DNA from 2 places in the Enterobacter cancerogenus genome. Region 1 is predicted to be linked to the other one. Evidence: predicted binding sites of a transcription regulator. Region 1 holds the regulator's gene; the other holds the start of a gene.
The links. Region 1 encodes PhoB, which activates phosphate uptake and scavenging genes when phosphate is short. Its sites were predicted from a motif close to CTGTCATAAAACTGNCNNAT; they were not measured.
Positions count from the first base shown of each region.

Region 2: the regulator PhoB is predicted to act here: its motif matches at 3,155-3,174, upstream of glpT (glycerol-3-phosphate transporter).

Region 1 is NZ_CP077290.1:1,644,367-1,653,521, reverse strand. Features, by position in the region: gene mak (fructokinase) at 1-338, shown strand, start outside; gene sbcC (exonuclease subunit SbcC) at 463-3,594, opposite strand; gene sbcD (exonuclease subunit SbcD) at 3,591-4,796, opposite strand; gene phoB (phosphate response regulator transcription factor PhoB) at 4,983-5,672, shown strand; gene phoR (phosphate regulon sensor histidine kinase PhoR) at 5,694-6,989, shown strand; gene brnQ (branched-chain amino acid transporter carrier protein BrnQ) at 7,399-8,718, shown strand; gene proY (proline-specific permease ProY) at 8,799-9,155, shown strand, end outside.
Region 2 is NZ_CP077290.1:4,239,796-4,248,950, reverse strand. Features, by position in the region: gene I6L58_RS20070 (GMC family oxidoreductase) at 1-457, opposite strand, end outside; partial or broken gene glpQ (glycerophosphodiester phosphodiesterase) at 623-1,683, opposite strand; gene glpT (glycerol-3-phosphate transporter) at 1,695-3,047, opposite strand; gene glpA (anaerobic glycerol-3-phosphate dehydrogenase subunit A) at 3,299-4,927, shown strand; gene glpB (glycerol-3-phosphate dehydrogenase subunit GlpB) at 4,917-6,134, shown strand; gene glpC (anaerobic glycerol-3-phosphate dehydrogenase subunit GlpC) at 6,131-7,321, shown strand; gene I6L58_RS20040 (nicotinamide mononucleotide deamidase-related protein YfaY) at 7,355-8,554, opposite strand; gene I6L58_RS20035 (YfaZ family outer membrane protein) at 8,649-9,155, opposite strand, start outside.

The DNA.
Region 1 (9,155 bases):
GGACCGGTTTTGCCACGGATTACCATCGCCTGAGCGGGCAGTCGCTCAAGGGCAATGCGATCATGCGGCTGGTTGAAGAGCAGGATCCGGTAGCGGAACTGGCGCTCAGTCGCTACGAAATGCGTCTGGCAAAATCGCTGGCGCACGTGGTGAATATCCTTGATCCTGACGTTATCGTCCTCGGCGGCGGCATGAGCAACGTTGATCGGCTGTACGCCACGGTGCCAAACCTGGTGAAGCAGTGGGTCTTCGGCGGAGAGTGCGAAACCCCCATCCGCAAAGCGGTGCACGGGGATTCCAGCGGCGTGCGCGGCGCAGCGTGGCTGTGGCCACAGTGAGATATCGGGTGGTGCGGCCCGCTCCCCCTCACCCCGGCCCTCTCCCTCGAGGGAGAGGGGGATCAATTCCCTCTCCCCGTGGGAGAGGGTTAGGGTGAGGGCATCAGACCGCACCAGTGTATCCTCACCCCACCGCAAACACCTTATCCAGCCTGCTATAACCCAGTCCGTTAATTTTCTTCACTTTGATCTGCACCGGAATGCGCTCTTTCATCGCCTCGACATGGCTGATCACGCCAATGGTTTTCCCGGTGGCGTTCAGCGCGTCGAGCGCGTCCAGCGCGGTATCCAGCGTTTCGCTGTCGAGAGTGCCGAAGCCCTCGTCAAGGAACAGGGAATCAATGCGGGTTTTGTGGCTCACCAGGTCAGAAAGCGCCAGGGCCAGCGCCAGGCTGACCAGGAAGCTCTCTCCCCCGGAAAGGGTTCGCGTATCACGCACGGCATCGGCCTGCCAGGTATCGACCACTTCCAGCTCCAGGGCGTCGCTGGCCTTGCGCTGAAGCAGGTAGCGCCCGTGCAGCCGGTTAAGCTGCTGGTTGGCGAGCCACACCAGATTATCCAGCGTAAGGCCTTGCGCGAACTTACGGAATTTGTCGCCCGTACTGGAACCAATCAGCGCATTCAGGTATCCCCAGTCGTCGGCCAGGCGGGCGCTCTCTTCAATTTGCTGCATCAGCGCCTGCTGGTGCAGCCGGTTGTCGCTGTCCTGCTTAAGCTGCTGGCGGATTTCACCCTGGCGCGTCGTGTTTTCTCGCAGTTTTTGCGCCAGCTGCGTCAGTGTCGCCTGCAGCGCAGGTGCATCGGCTTCCAGCCCCTGCGGGCGAAGCGTCTGATGTCCGGCAAGCTGCTGATTGGCCTGCCCGGCCAGCGCTGTGGCCTGCTGAAGCTGATTTTCAAGCGTCTGCTTAAGCTGTTCAAGACGACGGAGGGTATCCTCATCCAGCAGTGCGGCAAGGAACGCCTCGCGATCGGTGAAGCAGCTTGCGTCCAGCGCGGCGCTGAACTGGGCCTGCGAGTACTGGAGCCGTTCGCGCTCCAGTGTCTCTTGCTGCTGAAGCGTACTGAGCTGACTTTGCAGCGACACGCATTCGTCGTGGATCGCGCGCCAGTGTTCAGGAATCACCGCTTCGGCTTGTGCGTCGTCGCCGACCGGCAGCGTATCCAGAATGGGCGTTAACGCGTTTATACGTTCCTGAATCGCACCGTGCTGGGTCTGTTTATCCTGCCATTGGGCATATTCGGTTTCGCGTGCGCTGAGCCAGACGCTTTCAGCCCCGTCATCGGGCACGTTAAGCGACAGCGACTGGAGCGAGGATGCCAGCGCCTGACGCGTCGACGTCAGCTGCTGCTGGTACTGGCGCGCCTGTGCGTCCAGTTCATTGAGCTGGTTTTGCAGGGTCAGGCGCTGGCTGAGCTGATACAGCTGGCGTTCGTACTGCTCCTGCTCGCTCATCCACGGGGCGATATCATCCTGAATGTTCAGCGCTATATTCAGGGAGGTGCAGACCTCCAGCCACTCTTTAGTGAGTGCTTGCTCTTCCTGAGAGAGCGCCTGAGCTTCTTCTGTCTCGCGCTGGATCTGTTGGGTCAGGGCATTCACCTGCCCGAGCACCAGCAACCCTTCGTCTTTTAGCGCGGCAACTTCTTTGGCTAACGCGTCACGACGCAGCTGGTTGGCGCTCAGCTCCAGCGCCCGGTATTCCGTGATGGCCGGATGAGTGGTTGAACCGCAGAGCGGGCAAGGTTTGCCTGCCTGCAGATCTGCCCGCTCCGCCTCCAGTTTCTTGATGGTCTTTTCTTGTTCGCAAAGCGTAACAACATCCTGATAGTGCTGGTTTTTTTCTTTGTACTGCTGACGGCGCAGGCTCAGGGTTTCGTTAAGTGTTACCTGCTCAGCCTGCGCTTTCTGCACGCTTTGCGCATTCTGGCGCAGCCGTTTTTGCAGTGGCTGATAGCGTGCGTGTAGCGCGGTCAGGCGCTGACGGAGCGCCCGTGACTGCGCCTGCTGCTCCATTGCCGTGGTGATAGCCTCAGCCGTCAGCGTCAGCGCGCTCTCCGGCATTTCAGCCAGCTTCTGGCGCAGTTCAGCAATGCGCGCCGATTGTGCCGCAAGCTGGCTTTTATCGCGATTCAGCTGCGCGAACTGCGCCCGCCAGCCAGCAATCTCTTGTCCCCATTGGCGAAAACGATCCTGTTCGCTCAGCCATTGCGCCAGAGCCGTATGCTCTGCCTGCAGCTGCTCCCGATGGCGAAGCGCGCCGTTGCGGATACGCGAGCGCAGCGCTGCTCTGTCGAGTAAGCGAGTGTTTACTTCAGCAATGACCTGGGTCGTCTGCGCCAGGCGGGTGGTTTGCTCCTGCTGGCGCTCCCACAGCGGGCGTAGCTGGGCGGCGGGGTGAGCCAGCTGGAGCTTTGCCAGCTCAGGCGCGGCATCGGTCAGCGCCTGCTGCGCCTGCTGCTGCGAAGCGGCGGCGCGCTTCTGTTCACGAATCAGCTCGTCGCTGCGCGTCAGCCACTGGAACGCTTTCTGGTGGCTTTGCTGCTCTGCCAGCAGGGTTTTCTCTTCGTCAGTAAGCACCTGCAAACTTTGCTGCAACTGCTGCTGTTGCTCTTCGCTTAACAGCACGACGCCCGCGGCCTGCGCTTCACACTTTTCCAGCGCGCTGCGGGCGGCTTTGTGCTTCTCAAACACCATGGCCGAAATCTGCCCGTAGATCTCGGTACCGGTCAGCTCCTCCAGCAGCTCGGCGCGATCGCTCGGCTTAGCATTAAGAAACGCGGCGAATTGCCCCTGAGAGAGCAGCATTGAGCGGGTAAAGCGGCCATAGTCCAGCCCGGTGAGCGCGGCGGTTTGTTCCAGCTTATCCGTCACTTTATCGGCGAGAATTTTGCCGTCTTCGCAGCGCGCCAGCTCCACGCGCGGAGCCTGTAAGTTCCCGTCCGGCTGATTGCGCGCGCGGTTCTGGCTCCAGAACGCGCGGTAGGCGATGCCTTTGACCTCGAATTCCACCTCTGCCAGGCACTCGGCCGTGTCGCGCGTCATCAGGTCGTTTTGCGCCTGAGACACTTTTTGCAGGCGCGGCGTTTCGTGGTACAGCGCCAGACAAATGGCGTCGAGAAGGGTAGTTTTGCCTGCACCGGTGGCACCGGTAATGGCAAACAGCCCGTTGCTGGCGAAAGGCTCAGCGGTAAAATCGATTTTCCACTCGCCCTTGAGCGAGTTGAGGTTTTTCAGACGCAGGCTGAGAATTTTCATGCGCTTTCTTCCTCATCATGCAGGGTGTGCAGAGTCTGAACAAACAGCTCGTTGAGCCTTGTGCGTTTGTCATCGTCCAGCTCTTCATGCGCAAGCCGCCGCTCGAAGACCTCTTCCACCCGGAGTTCGCTAAGCGTTTCGCGCCGGGCACCTGAGAGAAGTTTCTCGCGCTGCTCGCGGCTGCGGCGTACCAGCAACACTTCGACGGGAAGATCTTCCGTCAGCGCCTGAATTTTGCGCTGCATATCGTGCAGGTAGTTGTCAGTGGTGATTTCGATATCCAGCCAGACGGGCGGGTTAAGCTCTGCGCCGCGCCACTGCTCAAGCTGGGCGGTAATGGCGGCCAGATCGCCCTTCAGTACCGCCAGCGGCTGGGTGACAGGGACTTCCAGCGGCTCAACGGCGCTGAGTTTGCCGTCGGTGAAGCTCACCAGATGCACGCATTTCGCCTTGCCCGTTTCGTCAAAACTGAGCGGAATGGGCGAGCCACAGTAGCGGATGTGTTCGCAGCCGCCAATCACCTGCGCGCGGTGAATGTGCCCAAGGGCGATGTAGTCGGCAGGCGGGAAGTTTTGCGCCGGGAAGGCGTCCAGGGTGCCGATATAGATCTCGCGAACCGCGTCACTTTTACTGGCTCCGACGGTGGTCAAATGGCCGGTGGCAATAACGGGAAGAGGTTGTTCACCGCGCAGGGTGCAGGCCTGTGCGTGCTGCTGGTGATAATAGTCGGTGATGGCCTGCAATAAATGCTTCTGCTTTTCGCTGCCGGAAAGGCCGGCCTGGCTTTGAACGATATCCCGCGGGCGTAAAAACGGGATCGGGCACAGCACTGCCCCCGGCGTGCCGTCGCGTTTGTTCAGGATCTGCGGCGCGTGCCCGGCACTCGCCACCACGGTCGTGTTGAGGAACGCCAGAATATCGCGGGATTCATTCAGCGTGGCGACGGAGTCATGGTTGCCCGCGACAATCACCAGATGACAGCCGGTTTGCTGCAGGTTGACCACAAAGCGGTTATACAACTCGCGCGCATAGCTCGGCGGCTGTCCGGTATCAAAAATATCGCCTGCCACGATAATTGCGTCGACCTCCTGCAACCGGGCCGTCTCCAGCAGCCAGTTCAGAAACGCTTCATGTTCAGCGGCGCGGCTTTTGCTGTAAAAATTTTGACCCAGATGCCAGTCCGAGGTGTGAAGTATGCGCATATCAGATCCGTGGCGAAAAAAGATGGGGGGGATTATAAACTTTCAGGGAACGGAAAATAACCGCTGTAATAAAACAACAGTTTGCCATTGATGATGGTAATGTTTTTCATAAATCTGTCATAAATCTGACGCATAATGGCGCCGAATTACAACATGTAACTTAAATAAGACAAAACAGGGCAAAGTATGGCGAGACGTATTCTGGTCGTAGAAGATGAAGCTCCGATTCGTGAAATGGTGTGCTTCGTGCTCGAACAAAACGGTTTCCAGCCGATTGAAGCGGAAGATTATGACAGTGCGGTGAATCAGCTGAATGAACCCTGGCCCGACTTGATCCTGCTGGACTGGATGCTGCCCGGCGGCTCCGGACTGCAGTTTATCAAACACATTAAACGTGAAGCGATGACCCGCGATATTCCGGTGGTTATGCTGACGGCGCGCGGTGAAGAAGAGGATCGCGTTCGCGGTCTGGAAACCGGCGCGGATGATTACATTACCAAGCCGTTCTCCCCGAAGGAGCTGGTTGCCCGCATTAAAGCCGTGATGCGCCGTATTTCGCCGATGGCGGTGGAAGAGGTGATTGAGATGCAGGGCCTGAGCCTTGACCCGACCTCGCACCGCGTCATGACCGGCGAAAATCCTCTCGACATGGGGCCGACCGAATTTAAGCTCCTGCACTTCTTTATGACCCACCCGGAGCGCGTCTACAGCCGCGAACAGTTGCTGAATAACGTCTGGGGAACTAACGTCTATGTCGAAGACCGAACGGTTGACGTCCATATTCGCCGCCTGCGTAAAGCGCTGGAACTGAGCGGCCACGATCGCATGGTGCAGACGGTCCGCGGCACGGGTTATCGTTTTTCGACCCGTTTCTGAACAATGACAGGAGTGTGACGCGTGCTGGAACGTCTGTCATGGAAAAGGCTCGTCTTTGAACTGATCTTATGCTGTATTCCGGCCTTCATTCTGGGGGCTATTTTTGGCTATCTGCCGTGGTTTTTACTGGCCGCGGTGACCGGATTGCTGATCTGGCATTTCTGGAATCTGCTGCGCCTCTCCTGGTGGCTGTGGGTGGACAGAAGTATGACCCCTCCGCCGGGAAGCGGAAGCTGGGAGCCGCTGCTGTACGGCCTGCATCAGATGCAGATGCGTAATAAAAAGCGCCGCCGCGAGCTGGGCAGCCTGATAAAACGCTTTCGCAGCGGCGCAGAATCGCTGCCGGATGCGGTTATTTTAACCACCGAAGAGGGGACCATCTTCTGGTGTAACGGCCTGGCGCAACAGCTGCTCGGCCTGCGCTGGCCGGATGACAATGGCCAGAATATCCTTAACCTTCTGCGTTATCCCGAGTTCACGCTGTACCTCAAAAAGCGTGACTTTACCCGCCCGCACGATCTGAAGCTCAACAATGGCCGTCATCTTGAGATCCGCGTGATGCCCTACAGCGATCGGCAGTGGCTGATGGTGGCGCGCGACGTGACCCAGATGCACCAGCTGGAAGGGGCGCGCCGCAACTTCTTCGCCAACGTTAGCCACGAACTGCGCACGCCGCTGACGGTGCTGCAGGGCTATCTGGAGATGATGCAGGAGCAAACGCTGGAAGGAGCACCGCGCGAGAAAGCCCTGCACACCATGCGCGAGCAGACGCACCGGATGGAAGGGCTGGTGAAGCAGCTGCTGACGCTCTCGAAAATTGAAGCGGCTCCGTCGCTGGCGCTCACTGACACCATTGACGTGCCGATGATGCTGCGCGTGGTGGAGCGTGAAGCACAGACGTTAAGCCATAAGAAACACTCCTTCAGCTTTGAGGTGGATAACAGCCTCAAAGTGCTCGGCAGCGAGGATGAGCTGCGCAGCGCCATCTCCAACCTGGTCTATAACGCGGTGAACCACACGCCGGAGGGAACGCATATCGTAGTGCGCTGGCAGCCTACCCCGGCGGGGGCTGAGTTCAGCGTCGAGGATAACGGGCCGGGCATTGCGCCGGAGCACCTTCCGCGCCTGACCGAGCGTTTTTACCGTGTGGATAAAGCGCGCTCACGCCAGACCGGGGGCAGCGGTCTTGGACTGGCGATTGTGAAACATGCGGTGAATCACCACGAAAGCCGTCTTGATATTCAGAGTACGCCGGGCAAAGGAACCCGTTTCAGTTTCGTCATGCCGGAACGATTGATTGCCAAAAAGATCGCCTGACGGCGGGTGTGTCATTTTACCTTTCCACGGGTCAGCGTATGCTGGCCCGTTTGCTTTGCAGTCAAGCGAAACGCGGGTGAATATTATACGGCTGTTGTTTTTTTGTTCGCATGATTAGCCATGGGTTTTTCCTGAATATGGCGTATCGTGCTGCCTTGAATTTCTATGCTGGTATATTGTTCTGGTTTTACGATCCCTCCTTGCCTTTAAACGTTATAAGCGTTTAAATTGCCCCCCATATACTGTCAGACCGACTGTATTTGCGTGGTAAATCGAAAAACTATTCTTCGCCACGCCAGGACGGGAGCATATCCCGCTGAAATTGAGCAAATTTTCCGCTGTATCGTCCCGCGAGGGATGGCGAAAATCTCAACGTTTTCAACACCACATCCACAGGCAGTAAGGTTCTATGACCCATCACTTAAAATCGCGTGACATCATCGCGCTGGGCTTTATGACATTTGCGCTGTTCGTTGGCGCAGGCAACATCATTTTCCCTCCTATGGTTGGTTTACAGGCGGGTGAACACGTCTGGACCGCCGCGTTTGGCTTCCTGATTACTGCCGTGGGGCTGCCGGTGCTTACCGTGGTCGCGCTGGCGAAAGTGGGTGGCGGCGTCGATAGCCTCAGCACGCCAATTGGCAAAGTGGCGGGCGTCCTGCTGGCGACCGTCTGCTATCTGGCCGTTGGCCCGCTGTTTGCGACCCCGCGTACCGCGACCGTCTCCTTCGAAGTGGGGATTGCTCCGCTGACCGGTGACGGCGCGATGCCGCTGTTTATCTACAGCCTGGTTTATTTTGCCATCGTGATTCTGGTTTCCCTTTATCCGGGCAAACTGCTGGATACCGTGGGTAATTTCCTGGCTCCGCTGAAAATCATTGCGCTGATCGTGCTGGCCGTTGCCGCCATCATCTGGCCGGCGGGGCCTATCAGCCACGCGATGGATGCCTACCAGAACGCAGCCTTCTCTAACGGCTTTGTAAACGGCTATCTGACGATGGATACGCTGGGTGCGATGGTCTTCGGTATTGTTATCGTGAATGCCGCGCGTTCTCGCGGCGTGACCGAAGCGCGTCTGTTGACCCGCTACACCATCTGGGCTGGCCTGATGGCCGGTGTGGGCCTGACGCTGCTGTATCTGGCGCTGTTCCGCCTGGGGTCCGATAGCGCAACGCTGGTTGATCAGAATGCCAACGGTGCGGCGATCCTGCATGCTTACGTTCAGCACACCTTTGGTGGTGCGGGCAGCATGCTGCTGGCGGTACTGATCTTCCTGGCGTGTCTGGTGACCGCGGTTGGCCTGACCTGCGCCTGTGCGGAGTTCTTTGCCCAGTATCTGCCGCTCTCTTACCGCACGCTGGTCTTTATCCTTGGCATCTTCTCCATGGCGGTATCCAACCTGGGGCTGAGCCACCTGATTCAAATCTCTATTCCGGTGCTGACGGCCATCTATCCGCCGTGCATCGTGCTGGTGGTGCTGAGCTTTACCCGTCCATGGTGGAACAACTCCTCGCGAATTATTGCGCCGGCCATGTTTATCAGCCTGATTTTTGGTATCCTTGACGGGATTAAAGCATCGGCATTCAGTGAAGTGCTGCCTGGCTGGACACAGCGTCTGCCGCTGTCCGAGCAAGGTCTGGCCTGGCTGCTGCCTACCGTTGTCGCGCTGGTTCTGGCCATTGTCTGGGACCGTGCTGCAGGGCGTCAGGTAACATCGAACGCCCATTAATCAACGGCAACAAAGTGTTTAACCACGGGGCTTAAGGCCCCGTGGTTTTTTGTTTTTTCGTGTTGAATGGCAAGACTTAAATGGAAAGCACTAACAAACTTAAACGTGGACTGAGCACTCGCCACATCCGCTTTATGGCGCTGGGCTCTGCTATCGGTACCGGTCTTTTTTATGGCTCGGCAGATGCCATCAAAATGGCCGGTCCCAGCGTGCTGCTGGCCTATATCATCGGCGGCGTGGCGGCCTACATCATTATGCGCGCGCTCGGGGAGATGTCGGTTCATAATCCGTCCGCCAGCTCCTTCTCGCGTTATGCTCAGGAAAACCTCGGCCCACTGGCGGGCTTCATTACCGGGTGGACCTACTGCTTTGAAATCCTGATAGTGGCAATTGCCGACGTCACGGCGTTTGGTATCTATATGGGCGTCTGGTTCCCC
Region 2 (9,155 bases), 2.2 Mb from region 1:
GCAGCCTGACCGGTACAGGTCCGTGACGCCCGTGCCAGTCATCGTCGCCATAATCGGCGCTCTCCAGCGTCTTGAACCAGGGTAAGACCTTATCGAAAGACCAGTCCGTCAGGCCGCGCTTTACCCAGCGATCGAAATCAGACCTGGGGGCCCTGACGAAGGCCCCGGCATTGATCGCCGATCCGCCGCCCAATACCCTTGCGCGGAGATGCTCTGCGGTGTGATCGGTTCCGGTCGCCGTGCCCCGCTCCCAGATATAGTCGCCACCGCCCACGCTGTGACTCATCGACAGCTCGGGGGGATACTCATCTGGCGCAAAGGCCGGCCCCGCTTCCAGCAGCAGCACGCGCCGGTCCGGATTTTCACTTAGCCTTGCAGCCACCACCGCACCGCCTGAACCGCCCCCGACCACTATCACGTCCCAAACATCGTTGATACCTGCTGTCGTTGCACTCATCTCTTTCTCCTCTGTCGCGCTACCGGCAGAAAACAGCCACGCCGGGGTATAAAAGGAGAATATGTGAGGCCAACCGCGCTGAACAGAGCGCCAAACGCGAACCGGCGTTCATAAAAAATGAACAAAAAAAGACCCGCCGAAGCGGGTCCATACTAGTGCAACGCGTTACTGAGACGTTCGCAGGAACTGCACCGCTTTATCCGGGAAATCCGTAAACAACCCGTCGACGCCCGCCTGGTTATACAGCACGTCATAAAGCTGATTCACATCCGTCGCATAGTCCGGCAACTGGTCTGCACGTACCGTGTATGGATGCACCTGCATCTTGCTGGCGTGCGCCTCTTTCACCATCGCCGTGAAGGTAATGTGTCCCGGCGTGGAGCCTTCCGCCACCAGCATGTGGTAATCCGGACCGATGCCGTCGGCGTGCTGCGCAATCTGCTTCATCGCGCCCGGCTTAAACATCCAGTCGTAGTTGTAGTTAACCCACTTGCCGTCCGGCTGCTTCTCCTGCGTTTCATTCCAGTCGGTATAGGCAATCAGCTGCACCAGGTTGAGATCCATCCCCCGCTTCGGTTCCAGCTCGGTTTTGATACGCTTGAGTTCAGCCGCATCAAAGCACTGGAGGTAGACCTTATCCTTCTTACTGGTGTAGCCGTACTGCTTCAGCACATCCAGCGTTTTTGCCGCAATGTCCTTCCCTTCCTGATGATGGAACCACGGCGCTTTGATCTCCGGGTAGATACCTATGTTTTACCGGTAGAGTGGTTCAGCCCCTGAACAAACTCGATTTCCTCTTCAAAGGTATGAATGCGGAAGTCGGACTTGCCCATCGGGAAACGCCCCGGATAGACCTGTACCTTCTTGCCGTTTTCAATCTCGAAGCCTTCGGTAAATTTCAGCGAGCGGATCTCGTCAAGCGTGAAGTCGATGGCGTAATAACGGCCGTCCTTGCGGGCACGGTCGGGAAAACGGTCGGCGACATCGGTGACGCGGTCAAGATAGTGGTCATGCAGGACGACCAGATGGTCGTCCCTGGTCATCACCAGATCCTGCTCAAGGTAATCCGCCCCCTGCGCGTAAGCCATCGCTTTCGCGGGCAGCGTATGCTCGGGCAGATAGCCGCTGGCGCCACGGTGAGCAATGACAATCTTATCTGCCGCCAGCGCCGAGCCTGTCATGACACCGGCCAGCAGCAGGCCGGTAGCGAGTTGAGTCAGTTTCATCGTAATGCTCCTTATTGACGACGTGCCTGTATTTCGGCGTGATGACGTTTTTCACCAATCATGACAACAATCAGCAGCAGTACCGCCAGTACGCTACCGCCAATCATGACCATGAAGCCGCCATCCCAGCCGAAGAAGTCAACGGTATAGCCGACAATGGCGCTTGCGGCGACTGAGCCACCCAGATAACCAAACAGGCCGGTAAAGCCTGCCGCCGTCCCTGCCGCTTTTTTCGGTGCCAGCTCAAGGGCATGCAGGCCAATCAGCATCACCGGACCGTAGATCAGGAAGCCGATCACAATCATACAGGCCATGTCCACGCCCGGGTTGCCCGGCGGGTTAAGCCAGTAAACGACGGTGGCGATGGTCACCAGGGTCATAAAGAACACACCCGTTGCACCACGGTTGCCGCGGAAGACCTTGTCCGACATCCAGCCACAAATCAGCGTACCCGGGATACCCGCGTATTCATACAGGAAGTAGGCCCAGGACGATTTATCCAGCGCGAAGTGTTTCACCTCTTTCAGGTAGGTTGGTGACCAGTCGAGGATGCCGTAACGCAGCAGGTAAACGAAAACGTTGGCTACCGCGATGTACCACAGCAGTTTGTTGGGCAGCACGTACTTCATGAAGATCTGTTTGGCCGTCAGCTCCTCTTCATGCTGTTCGCTGTAGTCGTCCGGATAATCATTTTTGTACTCTTCAATTGGCGGCAGGCCGCAGGACTGCGGCGTATCGCGCATCAGGGCGAAGGCGATAATCGCCACTACGATCGCGCCAAAAGCCGGCATGTAAAGCGCGGCTTTCCAGTCGTTGAACCATGCCATTCCGAGCAGGAACAGCAGCGGAGGAATACCCCCGCCCACGTTATGCGCGCAGTTCCAGACCGACACAATTCCGCCACGCTCTTTCTGCGACCACCAGTGCACCATGGTGCGTCCGCACGGCGGCCAGCCCATCCCCTGGAACCAGCCGCAGAGGAACAGCAGCACAAACATAATCGCAATACTGGACGTCGCCCACGGCACAAAGCCCATAAACAACATCACCGCAGCCGCCAGAATCAAACCGGCTGGCAGGAACACGCGCGGATTCGAGCGATCCGACACCGACCCCATAATGAATTTGGAAAACCCGTAGGCGATAGAGATCCCCGAGAGCGCAAACCCTAAATCACCGCGCGAAAACCCCTGCTCCACCAGATACGGCATGGCGAGCGCGAAGTTTTTACGTACCAGATAATACGCCGCGTACCCGAAGAAAATCCCCAGGAAGATTTGCCAACGCAGACGGCGGTAAAGCGGATCTATCTCTGCCTCTGGCAGACGCGCCCGATGCGGCGCAGGTTTAAAGATACTGAGCATGACAGCCTCCGTGGCCTTGTAATGAATGAGAAGGTGCCTCGCACCCGATTCCAGAGGCGGCGATGTTAAGAAATCACGGTGATTGTTACTGTGAATCAACGCACAGATTGTTACAGAAATATGACAGAATGCGCAAAAAAGCGCATGGAATCACGTTTCACTTTCGAATAACGCGCGTTTATGTTCGAAATCAAACAAACCACATTTTCAGTGTGGCTAAATGATAAAAAAACGAACATAGAGGGAAGACAATGACGGTTCTCGATCCTCGCTACAGCGATGTGATAATCATTGGCGGCGGCGCAACCGGGGCCGGCATCGCCCGCGACTGTGCCTTACGTGGCCTGAGCGTGACCCTGCTGGAGCGCCATGATATTGCGACAGGTGCCACAGGCCGCAACCACGGCCTGCTGCACAGCGGCGCACGGTACGCGGTGACCGACGATGAGTCGGCGCGGGAGTGTATTGCGGAAAATCAGATCCTGAAACGCATCGCCCGCCACTGCATCGAACCGACCAACGGGCTGTTCATTACCCTTCCCGAAGACGATCTCGCGTTTCAGCAAACCTTTATTTCCGCCTGCACGGCCGCAGGGATCCGGGCCGACGCCATCGACCCGGCGCTGGCGCGTCGGCTGGAGCCGTCTGTCAACCCGACCATCACCGGCGCGGTGAAAGTTCCCGACGGCACGGTCGATCCGTTTCGCCTGACCGCCGCAAATATGCTGGATGCCCGGGAACACGGCGCGCGCATTGTGACCGGGCATGAAGTCACCGGGCTTATTCGCGAAGGCAACACAGTGCGCGGCGTGCGGGTGTTCGACCCGCAATATAACGAGCGCAGCGAACTGTATGCCGCCGTGGTTATTAATGCGGCGGGGATCTGGGGGCAACGCATCGCGGAATACGCCGACTTATCCATCCGCATGTTCCCGGCGAAAGGTTCACTGCTGATCCTCGATCATCGCATCAACAACCACGTCATCAACCGCTGTCGTAAGCCTTCCGACGCCGATATTCTGGTACCGGGCGACACCATTTCGCTTATCGGCACCACCTCCGCCCACGTCGATTACAGCGAGATTGACGTTAACCGGGTGACGACCGAAGAGGTGGATATCCTGCTGCGCGAAGGCGAGAAACTGGCTCCGGTGATGGCGCAAACCCGCATTCTGCGCGCCTATGCGGGTGTGCGACCGCTGGTCGCCAGCGATAACGACCCAAGCGGGCGCAACGTCAGCCGGGGGATCGTCCTGCTCGATCATGCCCAACGTGACGGCATGGAGGGCTTTATCACCATTACCGGCGGCAAGCTCATGACCTACCGCCTGATGGCAGAGTGGGCCACGGATGCGGTCTGCCGCAAACTCGGTAACACAACGCCGTGCGTCACGGCAGAACAGCCCCTGCCCGGATCGCGTCAGTCCACCGAGAAAACGCTGCAGAAAATCATCTCTCTGCCCGCCCCGCTGCGCGGCTCCGCCGTTTATCGCCACGGCGACAGAACCCCGCAGTGGCTTGGCGAGGGGCGGCTTAGCCGCAGCCTGGTGTGCGAGTGCGAAGCGGTGACCGCAGGCGAGGTGCAATATGCCGTCGAGAATCTGACGGTCAATACGCTGCTCGATCTTCGCCGCCGCACGCGCGTCGGCATGGGTACCTGTCAGGGCGAGCTTTGCGCCTGTCGCGCCGCCGGGCTGCTGCAACGCTTTCACGCCACCACCTCAACGCAGTCCCTGACCCAGCTCAGCGATTTCCTCAATGAACGCTGGAAAGGCATTCAGCCCGTTGCCTGGGGCGATGCCCTGCGCGAAAGCGAGTTTACCCGCTGGGTTTATCAGGGACTTTGCGGCCTGGAGAAGGAGCCACATAATGAAATTTAATACCGTTATTGTCGGCGGCGGGCTGGCAGGGCTGCTGTGCGGGATCACGCTCACGCAACGTGGTCTGCGCTGCGCCATCGTCACCCGCGGGCAGAGCGCTTTGCACTTCTCTTCCGGATCGCTGGATCTCCTCGACGATGCCTGTCGCGGCGCACTTGCGCCTGAGCATCCTTACACCCTGATCGGCGAGCACAACATTGCCCGCCTGGCGCAGGAAACCGAAAGGCTGCTGAGCGCCTGTGGCGCGCGGATGCAGGGCAGCGCTGAGAAAAATCACCAGCGCGTGACGCCGCTCGGCACCCTGCGTTCCGCGTGGCTCAGCCCGGAAGAAGTTCCTGTCGCCCCGTTCAGCGCAGAACGCGTAATGGTGGTGGGGATTGGCGGTTTTCTTGATTTTCAGCCGCACCTGGCGGCGGCCTCGCTCTGTCAGCGCGGCATTAACGCGACGGCGGCGGAAATAGACCTTCCCGAACTGGACGTGCTGCGCGAAAACCCCAGCGAGTTTCGGGCAGTGAATATCGCGCGGCTGCTGGATAACGACGATAACTGGCCGCTGCTGTATGACGCGCTCAGGCCGCTCGCTGAACAGTGTGACGCCCTGTTGATGCCTGCGTGCTTTGGCCTCACCGACAATCGACTCTGGCGCTGGCTGTCGGACCGTCTGCCGTGCACGCTCGGCTTGCTGCCGACCCTTCCCCCTTCCGTACCGGGTATTCGGCTGCACACGCAGCTTAAGCAAAAATTTATTGCCCAGGGCGGCGTGTGGATGGCGGGTGACGAGGTGAAAAAGATCACGCTTTCTGATAGCGACCTCAGCGAGGTGTGGACGCGAAACCACGGCGACATTCCGCTGCGCGCACGCGCCGTGGTGCTGGCCAGCGGCAGCTTCTTCAGTAACGGCTTACTGAGTACCCGCGAGGGGATCCGCGAAGCCATTCTGGGGCTGGATGTCCGGCAGAGCGCCTCCCGTTCGGACTGGTATCAGAGTGATTTCTTTACGCCGCAGCCCTGGCAGCAGTTTGGCGTGATTGTCGATAACCACCTGCACCCGCAGCTCAACGGCCGGTCGCTTAACGGCCTCTACGCCGTCGGCTCGATTCTGGGCGGCTACGATCCAATTGCCCAGGGCTGCGGCGGCGGCGTGTGTGCGATCACGGCGCTTCATGCCGCAGAGCAGATTATTCAACGCACGGAGGCAGAACAATGAGCGATAGCCGTTTCGAAAGCTGCATAAAATGCACGGTGTGCACCACGGTCTGCCCGGTCAGCGGCGTGAACCCGCGTTATCCAGGCCCAAAACAGGCCGGGCCTGACGGCGAGCGCTTGCGTCTGAAAGACGCCGCACTCTACGATGATGCGCTGAAATACTGCATTAACTGCAAGCGCTGCGAGGTGGCCTGTCCGTCAGACGTCAAAATCGGCGACATCATCCAGCGCGCCCGGGCGCAGTACAGCACGCAAAAACCGACGCTGCGCGATGCGATCCTCAGCCATACCGACCTGATGGGCAGCGTTTCCACGTCCTTCGCGCCGCTGGTGAATGCCGCCACCTCCCTGAAACCGGTACGCCGGCTGCTCGACGCGACGCTGAAAATTGACCACCACCGCAGCCTGCCGAAATACGCCCACGGCACCTTCCGTCGCTGGTACAAATCGGTGGCGGCAGAGCAGGCCCGCTTTGCCGATCAGGTGGCGTTCTTCCATGGCTGCTACGTGAATTACAACCACCCGCAGTTAGGAAAAGACCTGCTGAAAGTGCTGAACGCGATGGGCACAGGTGTGCAGCTCCTCAGCAAGGAAAAATGCTGCGGCGTGCCGCTGATTGCCAACGGCTTTACGGATAAAGCGCGCAGGCAGGCCCGCAGCAACGTCACCTCCCTGCGCGACGCGATCGTCGGGAAAGGCATGCCGGTTCTTGCCACCTCGTCTACCTGCACCTTCACCCTGCGCGACGAGTACCCTCACCTGCTGGACGTGGATAACACCGATCTGCGCGACCATATTGAACTGGCAACGCGGTTTTTGTGGCGCATGCTGGACAGCGGGAAGACCTTACCGCTGGGCACCCTGCCGCTGAAGGTGGTGTATCACACGCCATGTCATATGGAAAAGATGGGCTGGTCGCTGTATACGCTGGAGTTGCTGCGGCTGATCCCGGGGCTGGAGCTGACGGTGCTGGATTCGCGCTGCTGCGGGATAGCGGGCACCTACGGATTTAAGCGTGAAAACTACGACACGTCGCAGGCGATTGGCGCGCCGCTGTTCAGGCAGATAGAGGAGAGCGGAGCCGACCTGGTAGTGACCGACTGCGAAACCTGCAAATGGCAGATTGAAATGTCCACCAGCAAACGCTGCGAACATCCCATCACCCTGCTGGCAAACGCGCTGGGCTAAGCGATGCCGGGGCGGTTTGCCCCGGCACATTCGTTACTCAACAAACAGGGAATCAACCACATTGATCCAGCCATGCTCGCTGGCGACCGGTTTGCCGTTCAGCCAGCGTCGCAGCATGTTGAGCGCCATCATGGCACACACCTCCTGACGCACCGCCTGGCTGTGGCGGGTGATACTCATTTTTACCTGCAGCGCATGGGTTCCTTCCGGCGTCGCGAGGGCAAAATTAAGGTGCTCGCCCTCCACGCCGCCGACGGCCAGCGCCAGCCCGGCGAAATGCTTAACCCTGCGCTCCGACGCCCAGCGCGCGGTCTGCGCCAGCGTTTCCTGCTGGAACGGCACCACTTCACTGGCCAGAAGCGGCGCATCCGCCCGTGAAAGCTGCAGCGCCAGAAGCCCGCCGGTGAACTGTTCGCTCAGCGTAACGCTCAGCTGACGCGACTTCAGGGTGCGGGCAATCTGCGCAGGCAGCCCTTCCGTTCCCTCAAAGATCAGGCTCTCTCCCGCCACGCGCTGTACCTCAGGCCACAGCGCCAGCATGGCCTCCTTTTGCGTCGCCGGGCCGGTCAGCTTCAGCTCGATAATCGGCATAGAAGAGCGGTAGCCCATCGAGACGCCCGGCGGCAGCGGCAGACTGTCGAGGCTCTGGGCAAGATCGCTTTCAGAGCGGCCAAAGGTAGTCAGACGCAGACACAGCGGCGGCTCAGGCAGGGTGAAACGCGCGCGCAGGCGCGGCAGGATTTGCTGCTCGACCATCACTTTAAATTCAGACGGCACGCCCGGCGTGAAGAACATCAGGCAGCGGTTAAGCTTAACGGCAAAGCCACAGGCGGTACCGACGGGGTTATCCACCAGCTCGGCGCTGGCGGGGATTTCGGCCTGCTTGCGGTTGCTGGGGGCCATGACGCGACCGCGCTCGGAGAAAAAGCGCTCCATCTGCGCCAGCCACGCTTCGTGGAGGACCAGCCCTTCGCCTTTCGCCGTGGCGGCGGCCAGCGCGCTAAGATCGTCGCCGGTTGGGCCAAGGCCGCCGTTCACAATCAGCACGTCAGCGTGCTCGCTGCGTTCGCGCAGAATGTTCACCAGCGACTCAAGGTTGTCGCCTACCGTATTGCGGCGCGTTAACGGTAATCCCTGCTCAAAGAATAAATCGGCGAGCCAGGCCGCATTGGTATCGATGATTTGACCATGCAGCACTTCATCGCCGGTGGATAACATCTCCACGTTAATCATTGTGTTCTCCCGCTTTAATAGTCAAAACACTATAGCGCAATTGGGAGAGGGGGGAAGCGATAAACTGGCGCGGCAGGCCGCCGCGCCGGGGGGATTAGAAGCCTGCGCTCACGCCCACGTACGGGCCGTCGGCCAGCGCGTTGTCGCGGTTGCCGTCTTTACCGGCCAGGTTCAGATAGCGGTAGCCTGCTTCGATGGTAACAGGACGCATGATGGTCCAGCGTGCACCGGCGTTAGCTTCCTGATAGCTGTCGATACCGCTGGAGAGCGAATCCGGAGAGTAGTAATACTCGCCGAACAGGCCGAAGCTGTCGCCAATTTTCCACTGCAGTCCGCCGCCAACGGCCGCCGCGTATCCTTCGTCACCGTCGTTCGGGTTGGTGTAGATACCTTTACCGCCCACGGTTGCCAGGAATGGCCCCAGCGGAACGTTAAGGCCAAGGCCGAGGCTTGCCGCATCGCCGTCGTCGTCGTTATGCGTCCAGCCGCCCGTCATCGCCAGGCCAGAGGTTTCCGTCCCCAGGCCAAAGCCCAGGTGGGTGTAATCCTGACCCGCTGAGCCGTTAAAGGAAATTGCGTTTGCCGCAACTGAAACAAACAT